Regions from separate parts of the Vibrio sp. YT-19(2023) genome, predicted to be linked through region 4. Evidence: predicted binding sites of a transcription regulator. Region 4 holds the regulator's gene; each other region holds the start of a gene.
The links. Region 4 encodes PurR, which represses purine synthesis genes. Its sites were predicted from a motif close to TNANGNAAACGTTTNCNTNA; they were not measured.

Region 1 (2,211 bases), on a different contig from region 4:
TACGCTTCAAAACGCTTAGGTGTATCGTCAGAGAACCAGCCTTCAACGTGACCGTCGATAGAAATGCCGTTGTCATCCCAAAACGCGATCAGTTTGCCTAGACCTAACGTCCCAGCAAGAGAGCATGCTTCATGCGAGATGCCTTCCATTAGACAGCCGTCACCCATGAACACATACGTAAAGTGGTCAACGATATCGTGACCTTCTTTGTTGAACTGTGCCGCTAGTGCTTTCTCTGCGATCGCCATACCAACAGCGTTAGTGATGCCTTGACCTAGAGGACCCGTTGTTGTCTCGATACCAGGCGCGTAGCCGTACTCTGGGTGACCTGGGGTTTTTGAGTGCAATTGACGGAAGTTTTTCAGATCGTCAATAGATAGCTCGTAACCGCTTAAGTGCAGTAGAGAGTAAATAAGCATTGACCCATGACCGTTTGACAGCACAAAGCGATCGCGGTCGGCCCACTCTGGGTTTGAAGGGTTATGGTTTAGGTGAGAGCGCCAAAGAACTTCAGCGATATCAGCCATACCCATTGGTGCGCCTGGGTGGCCTGAGTTAGCTTGTTGAACACCATCCATGCTTAGAGCACGAATTGCATTGGCAAGATGTTTACGAGACGACATGTCTGCTCCTGAGTACATTAAGCGAAACGAAAAGTAGGTCATAATTCTCTCAAAGCCCTGTTGGGTGTGCAAACGTTTTCCAGTCCAAAACCTCACAAATATTGCACCTTTCGCGCCAAATCGTTCGAAGTTCTTAAAATTATCAATAAATCAGGCAAACGTTTGGTTATAACAAAAACCAAAAAAGAGCTTGTAATTCGAGCAATCAAATTTAGAATAGACGTCTAGATGTAGATACACCTACAAAAATTAGTATTAATTTGCGCTGGAGAGTTTATCATTCCCCAGTTTTAAACCAGATATAGTGGAGCTAACATGGCTAAGCACCTGTTTACTTCTGAGTCAGTATCAGAAGGTCATCCAGATAAAATTGCAGACCAGATTTCTGATGCGGTTCTTGACGCGATTCTAGAGCAAGATCCAAAGGCTCGTGTTGCATGTGAGACTTACGTTAAAACCGGTATGGTAATGGTGGGTGGTGAAATCACGACTTCAGCATGGGTAGACATCGAAGAGTTAACTCGTGAAACCGTTCGTGAAATCGGCTACGTACATTCAGATATGGGCTTTGACGCAGATTCTTGTGCGGTACTAAACACAATCGGTAAACAGTCGCCAGATATCAACCAAGGTGTTGATAAAGCTGACCCTAAAGAACAAGGTGCAGGCGACCAAGGCATCATGTTTGGTTACGCTTGTAACGAAACTGAAGTACTAATGCCAGCGCCAATTACTTACTCTCACCGTCTTGTTCAAAAGCAAGCAGAAGTTCGTAAAAACGGCACACTACCTTGGTTGCGTCCTGATGCAAAATCTCAGGTAACATTCCAATACGATCAAGGTAACATCGTTGGTATCGACGCGGTTGTTCTTTCAACTCAACACTGTGACTCAATCTCAACTTCAGACCTGCGTGAAGCGGTAATGGAAGAGATCATTAAGCCAGTGCTACCTTCTGAGTGGATCAACAAAGAAACAAACTTCTTCATTAACCCAACCGGTCGCTTCGTAATCGGTGGTCCTATGGGTGACTGTGGTCTAACTGGTCGTAAGATCATCGTAGATACCTACGGCGGCGCAGCTCGTCACGGTGGCGGTGCGTTTTCTGGTAAAGATCCATCAAAAGTTGACCGTAGTGCAGCATACGCAGCACGCTACGTAGCGAAAAACATCGTAGCGGCAGGCATGGCTGACCGTTGTGAGATCCAACTTTCTTACGCAATCGGTGTTGCTGATCCAACGTCTATCATGGTGGAAACGTTCGGTACTGAGAAAGTATCTCACGACATCATCATTGAAGCGGTTCGTCAATTCTTCGACCTACGTCCATACGGTCTACAAGAAATGCTTAACCTTCTTCAACCTATCTACAAGAAGACAGCGGCATACGGTCACTTCGGTCGTGAAGAATTCCCGTGGGAAGCGACAGACAAAGCTGCACTTCTACGCGATTTCGCTGGCATCAAATAATCAAGCCAAGCAAGAATCAATCAAGCCCTCGCCTATGGTGGGGGCTTTTTATTTTCAGCAACTTTTATCTAGCCATTTCGGCTCATACCGCCCTGCCCCACAAAGCAGTCCTGTTTCT
Region 2 (2,211 bases), on a different contig from region 4:
GAGCCTTTTTGCTAATTGTTGATATCTATTTCAATTACAGACTTAAAATCACGCCCGCAATCGAAGCGCTCATTAAGTTCGCCATGACACCAGCGATAATCGCACGAAAACCATGCTTAGAAACAAATGCACGCTTTTCTGGTACCAAAGAGCCCAACCCGCCAATCAGCATCGCCATGCTTGAGATGTTTGCAAAGCCACACAAAGCAAACGTCACGATTGCTTGTGAGTGTTCACTAAGTTGAGACTTCACTTCTGCAAGCTGGATGAAAGCGACGAACTCATTCACCACAATCTTGTTACCAATCAGCGAGCCTGCTGTGGTTGCCTCTTGCCATGGTATACCCAACAACCAAGCGACTGGCGCAAACACAAAACCTAGGATGAGCTCAAAACTTAAGGGGGTCCCAATCAGATCACCTATCCAGCCTAACATTCCGTTTAGCATTGCAATGACACTAATAAACGCCAGTAACGTACCACCGACCGATACCGCAATGCGTACTCCCGCCATGGCACCATCGGCTAATGCTTCTACTACGTTGGTTGCACGTGGAATTTCAACTTGGCTAATGTCGATATCTGCTGCTTTATCCGTATCTTCTGGCATTAAAATTTTTGCCATCAACAAGCCGGCAGGTGCAGACATAAATGCAGCAGCAATAAGATAGTTGAGGTCGACACCCAGTGATGCGTAACCAACCAACGTTCCGCCAGCAACTGACGCTAAACCACCTGTCATAACTGCAAAGAACTGCGAGTCAGTCATGTGTTTTAGGTAAGGCTTTACCATCAATGGTGCTTCAATAGTGCCAACAAAGATATTCGCCGTAGCAGACAAAGACTCAGCACGACCGATACCCAGCAGCTTTTGAATACCACCACCGATAAAGTTAATGATTTTTGGCATCACACCTATGTGATAAAGACCTGAGATAAGAGAGGAGAAGAAAACGATGATACCCAGAACATTGATCGCAAAGGTGAAGCCCCCTGTCGCCAAATTACCGAATAAAAACGCAATGCCCTCTTGACCATAGTTGATCAAATTCGACACAACGCTGCTCACTGAATTCAGCGCATCTCGTCCTGCTGGTACATATAAAACCAACAACGCAAACAGTACCTGTAAAGCAAACGCAAACGACACTGTTCTCAGCTTTATATTTTTTCTATTTGTAGAAAGTAGCCATGCTAGGAATAGTATGGCTACGATACCAATAATTGAGTTCATAAAATGAATCCGACAGAAGGGGGATATGGAAGGCACCGGATTGTATAGCGGACTCAAAATGCTGCAAGTTGAGGATGTTAACAGTGTGAAAAGTTTAAGCGACCAATAACTGACCAATAAAATAACCACTTGAATTTATTTAAGATAAACGTTTGCTTATTTTAATTGTTTCCATATGGAAAATATGTTTCTGGTTCAGGAAAAATTTTTGTGAAGTGAATCACTTTATGTGTCGTTCTACAACGTCATTGATCCTGTTATTTAGGAATAGAGATGTAAGGTGCTAAACGTTGGTCCCAATGACAAGGGTTGCCGATCTTCTGTTTGATAAAGTTAATCACTGCGGATATTTTTTTTGGCATATGTTGGCGGCTTGGGTATACCGCATAAAACGGCATCGACTGGCTAGCTTTCCAGTCAGGTAACAGCTGTATTAACTTACCCGTTCTGAACTCATCACCCAGCAAGTAAGTGGCAAGGTAGGCAATACCCCAACCTGCAATAGCCGCATCCCGGACGGCTTCTGCCAGATCCACTGAATAGTTACCCGAGACTTTTACGTTCAATTCTTTCTGATCTTTGGTAAACGCCCACCCCGTATAGTCACGCTCCCAGCTTCTGTATATGAGGCAGTTGTGAGCAGATAGGTCATCCGGTTCTGTTGGCGTGTCATGTTTCAATAAGTAATCTGGCGATGCCGCAACAACAAACTGGCAATCCGTCAAACGCTGCGCAATGTAACCTTCAGGCAAATGCTCGTTGTTGGTTACCCATAAATCGAGCCCTTCGGCTAACATATCGACCTTATAGTCAAACAGATGTACTTCCACTTGAAGTTGAGGATACAGTTCGCGTAACTCTTGAATCGCTGGAATAATGTGTAAGGTACCAAATGATTGCGACAACCCAAGACGTACCAAACCTGCTACTTCATCCCGCTGGGTTTCCATCTCTAATGTGGCACTGCTCACCGCTTG
Region 3 (2,211 bases), on a different contig from region 4:
ACCTGGTATTTCGTATCAACGATTAAAGACAAAACATATCAGGTGACGACCAAGTCAGCCTCTACAACAGATGGCACTACGTTAAATATCGGCTAAACTGAGCCTAATACGAAAAAAGTCCGCAAGCTAGTGCGGACTTTTTATTGGAAAGCATTTAGCAATCTAGCGACAGTGCTAGTCAATCAATCCGTATTCTTTGCTCAGAACTTCGATGATTTCCGCTTTCGGATTCTCACTCAAATGAATCGGCTTGCCTGTAATCTTCTCGGCAATACCAATGTAGGTGCTCGAAATCGCCATCAAAGATTCGACGGGTAAAGCATTATCACGAGCGAGTGCTTCACGCTCTGGCATACGTTCTTTATTTAGCAAGATATCTGGGTCAGGGAAGTGGTTAAGTAGGAACTGGCGGAAACCTTCTTTTGAGTTCTCTACGATGTGACCTGCTTGGTACTCTTTAGCATCCCATATACGAGACGAGTCTGGTGTACCCACTTCATCCATGTAAATCAGCTTTTCATTGCCAGCAGCATCATGAACATAACCAAATTCGAATTTGGTATCGACAAAGATTTGGTCGATTTCTTCTAACGCTTGGCTGATAACGTTAAAGCCTTCTTTCAGCAATTTTTCGTAGAGTGCGATATCGTCAGCGCTTGAGAAGTTAAATGCTTCGTAGTTGTCTACGATGTTTTGACGAGTAATATTTACGTCATCCGCTTCTGGCACACCGGGAATGCCTTTTAGAATGCCTTTTGTGGATGGGGTCATTAGCAACTCTGGCAGTGCTTTGTCTTTTCCTAACCCTTCAGGAAGTTGGATTCCACAAAACTCGCGCTCGCCATTTGCGTAAGCGCGCCACATCGAACCCGTGATGTATTTGCGGCAGATGGCTTCGATTTTTACCGGTTTGGCTTTTTGTACAATCCAAACAAAAGGGTGAGGAATGTCTAGAATATGGCTATCTGCTAAGCCATTTTCTTTGAACAGTTTGAACCAGTGATTAGAAATCGCATTAAGCGCAGCCCCTTTACCCGGGACACCATTAAGACCACCTTCAGCATGCCAAATACAATCGAATGCAGAGATGCGGTCGCTAATTACCATGATAGCCAAAGGCGCATCTGGAGCGACATTGTATCCTTTTTCTTTGATCAGTCGGGCGCTGTCTTCTTCAGTTAACCAGTAAACTGAACGAACTTTTCCACTATGAACGGGTTTATGGGTGCGAATTGGCAGGTCGTCATTGACGGCAAGTACTTGATTAGCAAGGCTCATTGCGACATTCCTATCATCTTAATCAAACGTCAGAAAGAGAAGATATTCAGCAAAATGTGGGCGCTGAATAAATCGAATGTGGGCATCATACCAGAACTATTTTAACTCGCCAGAGAAAAAGCAAACGTTTGCCTGTTTTCTTTAATACAAAAAAAATACATGTAACTAAAAGTTAGATTAGAAAGTTAGAAAACCATGTAGCGATAAGGCTTACATGCCGATAATCTAACTTTTATCGAAATTATCTAACTTTTTGCTCATATTGCCTCATAAAAAATGAGCTCTGTGAGTCATAAATTTAGATCAAATTAAAGGCAGTAACATCTAAATTTCAAAGTCATACTAAAAGTAAACTCTGTGATCACACCCAGTGACCTCTGCCCGTAACTCGCTTCTGGACACAAACGTGTTATATATTTCACTAAATTAGCCAAACTTGAATTAATTGAGATAAAGCTATCTCAATTAATTATGGCATTTCAGTTTCCATAAAAAGGATCTGAAAATCTCAAACTTTGCTATTCACTCAGATGCAGTGAACCAGTCCTCAAGATAATGGAAAGGAACTGGATATCGGTAGCAGCGGCAAGCTGTTAGTACTAACGGAGCCTTTCCTTCAGTTACAGCTGACATTTTCTTGAATGAATCTGCCTCGCTACATTCTTGTTTTATATGCTCTAGCGCTGAACTACTATCCATAGGAAAGTCAGTTGATGCAGAGCCATGCGTATCAGAGTTAGAGTACATAGCGTCCTCACTATGTTGGTTTGGATACCAATATTGTAACGTGCTATGTGCCAGTTTTTCTGTGGCAAACTTTTCCAAATCTTGGCTTACTGAATCTAGTTTATACAGAGAGCAAAAAACCGTTAACAGCGGGTACAAAACACTAGCCTCCGTAACTTTATTTTTATAGTTACTGTCGGCTTTATC
Region 4 (2,211 bases):
TTGCCGCCTATTTTTAGGGAGCCTGCCTATCGGGCTTCCTGTATGCCTGAAAGTGACCAATTGTAAGTAACTTGGGTATAATATTCGTTTGCCTTAACTTAGCGCAAAGACGCTTGGTTATTTAGCAGTCAAAATGTGACTTCAAATACACAAATCTCTTGCTGAAAACATTGCTAGTCAGTCCACATAGGGCTAAAATGTGAGCGCAAACGATTAAATATGATTTATATGTAAACCGCTGAAATATAGCGGTTTTTGTGTTTTCTTAACAGGTTGATGGCAATTTCTCATCAGATAGAAAAAAGATAAAATTCATCGACCGATGCTGCTACGTACCCTTTTGTCGCACTTGGATCAACCGCTGCCGAGACACTTAGCGCCAATTTTATATTGCTAGGTGTGAAACCATTAGAGCATCAGGTACATCCAATACGACATATTTCAGTAGCTCGATACAGGACACCATTTATGGCCACGATAAAAGACGTTGCTCGCTTAGCCGGCGTTTCCACTACGACAGTTTCGCACGTTATCAATAAAACGCGTTTCGTTGCAGAAGCAACGCAAGAAAAAGTAATGAAAGCCGTTGACGAGCTGAATTACGCGCCAAGTGCCGTTGCACGCAGCCTAAAATGCAACTCAACTCGTACGATTGGCATGTTAGTAACTCAATCAACTAACCTATTTTTCTCAGAAGTGATTGATGGCGTTGAGAGCTACTGTTACCGCCAAGGCTATACTCTGATTTTATGTAACACAGGCGGGATTTACGAAAAACAACGCGATTACATTCGTATGCTGGCTGAAAAGCGCGTTGATGGCATCCTAGTGATGTGTTCTGACTTAACCGAAGAACTAAAAGAGATGCTTGACCGTCATGCGGACATTCCTAAAGTGGTCATGGATTGGGGCCCAGAGAGCTCACAAGCAGACAAGATCATGGATAACTCAGAAGAAGGTGGCTACATTGCAACCAAACATCTGATTGACAATGGTCATACGGATATCGCTTGTCTAAGCGGTCATTTTGAAAAGCTTGCTTGCCAAGAGCGCATTGCAGGTTTCCGTCGCGCAATGAGCGAAGCGAACCTAGCTGTAAATGAAGACTGGATCCTTGAAGGTAACTTTGAATGTGATACGGCCGTATTAGTTGCAGATAAAATTACCGCAATGGACAAGCGCCCGACGGCGGTATTCTGTTTTAACGACACAATGGCTCTCGGCCTAATGAGCCGCTTGCAACAAAACGGGATCAAAATTCCTGAAGATATTTCAGTGATCGGCTACGACAACATCGAGCTTGCAGAATACTTCTCTCCACCGCTAACGACTATCCACCAACCTAAACGTCGTGTTGGTAAAAATGCATTCGAAATTCTACTTGAGCGTATCAAAGATAAAGAACACGAAAAACGAATTTTCGAAATGCAACCTGAGCTTGTAATTCGAAATACTGTGAAAAAAATGAACTAAATTTCACTGTATTTAACCGTGTTAAATAAGCGCTCTACAGGGGCGCTTATTTTTTTGGAAAAATTAAGCATTCTCTAATACTTCACACCACTCTAATAACAATTGACTAACGTTAACTCCCTGTTTTATATAAATGTAATATATATTAAGAACTCCTTTTCAAAGGCCAATTTGCACCTTTCCATATGCAAAATAGAGCATTCAATCTATCATTTTTATTGAACCGAAATCACACTTTTAACGCTAAACCGTGATGTTAATTCAATATAAGAAGTATGCTCATTGTGTCACGCACAGGGCAAACCATTCGAAAGAGTGGGACGCAAAGCCTCCGGCCTGAACCATATTACGATATGGAAGGTAGCGGGGTTACCGATGGCAAGTGTGTAAGCAATGACTTTACTCTGTAATGACATTGTTTTTACGCATGTTTGCTACTCTCTCGGACCTGACTTTTGGTGGCGTAATATTAATTACACCGAGATAACAAAACATGGATAAACCGATACTCAAAGACTCTATGAAGCTATTTGAGGCACTTGGTAATATCAAGTCGCGCTCAATGTTTGGTGGCTTCGGACTATTCGCTGATGAAACAATGTTTGCACTAGTGGTAAACAATCAGCTTCATATCAGAGCAGACCAAAAAACTTCATCTGACTTCGAGAAACAAGGGCTAAAGCCTTACGTTTATAAAAAACGTGGCTTTCCAGTCGTTACAAAGTACTACGCTATTTC

Region 1: a site for PurR is predicted at 774-793, ahead of metK (methionine adenosyltransferase). Genes of this name have one in related genera too.
Region 2: a site for PurR is predicted at 1,375-1,394, ahead of R7E78_RS08930 (NupC/NupG family nucleoside CNT transporter). Genes of this name have one in related genera too.
Region 3: a site for PurR is predicted at 1,395-1,414, ahead of R7E78_RS23020 (phosphoribosylaminoimidazolesuccinocarboxamide synthase). Genes of this name have one in related genera too.

The regions. Positions count from the first base shown of each region.
Region 1 covers NZ_JAWOQN010000031.1:18,765-20,975, reverse strand. Annotated here, with positions in the region: gene tkt (transketolase) at 1-623, opposite strand, end outside; gene metK (methionine adenosyltransferase) at 939-2,093, shown strand.
Region 2 covers NZ_JAWOQN010000009.1:106,510-108,720, reverse strand. Annotated here, with positions in the region: gene R7E78_RS08930 (NupC/NupG family nucleoside CNT transporter) at 35-1,234, opposite strand; gene R7E78_RS08925 (LysR family transcriptional regulator) at 1,492-2,211, opposite strand, start outside.
Region 3 covers NZ_JAWOQN010000054.1:12,102-14,312, forward strand. Annotated here, with positions in the region: gene R7E78_RS23015 (alkaline phosphatase D family protein) at 1-96, shown strand, start outside; gene R7E78_RS23020 (phosphoribosylaminoimidazolesuccinocarboxamide synthase) at 175-1,278, opposite strand; gene R7E78_RS23025 (hypothetical protein) at 1,801-2,211, opposite strand, start outside.
Region 4 covers NZ_JAWOQN010000004.1:95,362-97,572, reverse strand. Annotated here, with positions in the region: gene purR (HTH-type transcriptional repressor PurR) at 469-1,473, shown strand; cyclic di-GMP riboswitch class I at 1,761-1,850, shown strand; gene R7E78_RS04600 (TfoX/Sxy family DNA transformation protein) at 1,967-2,211, shown strand, end outside.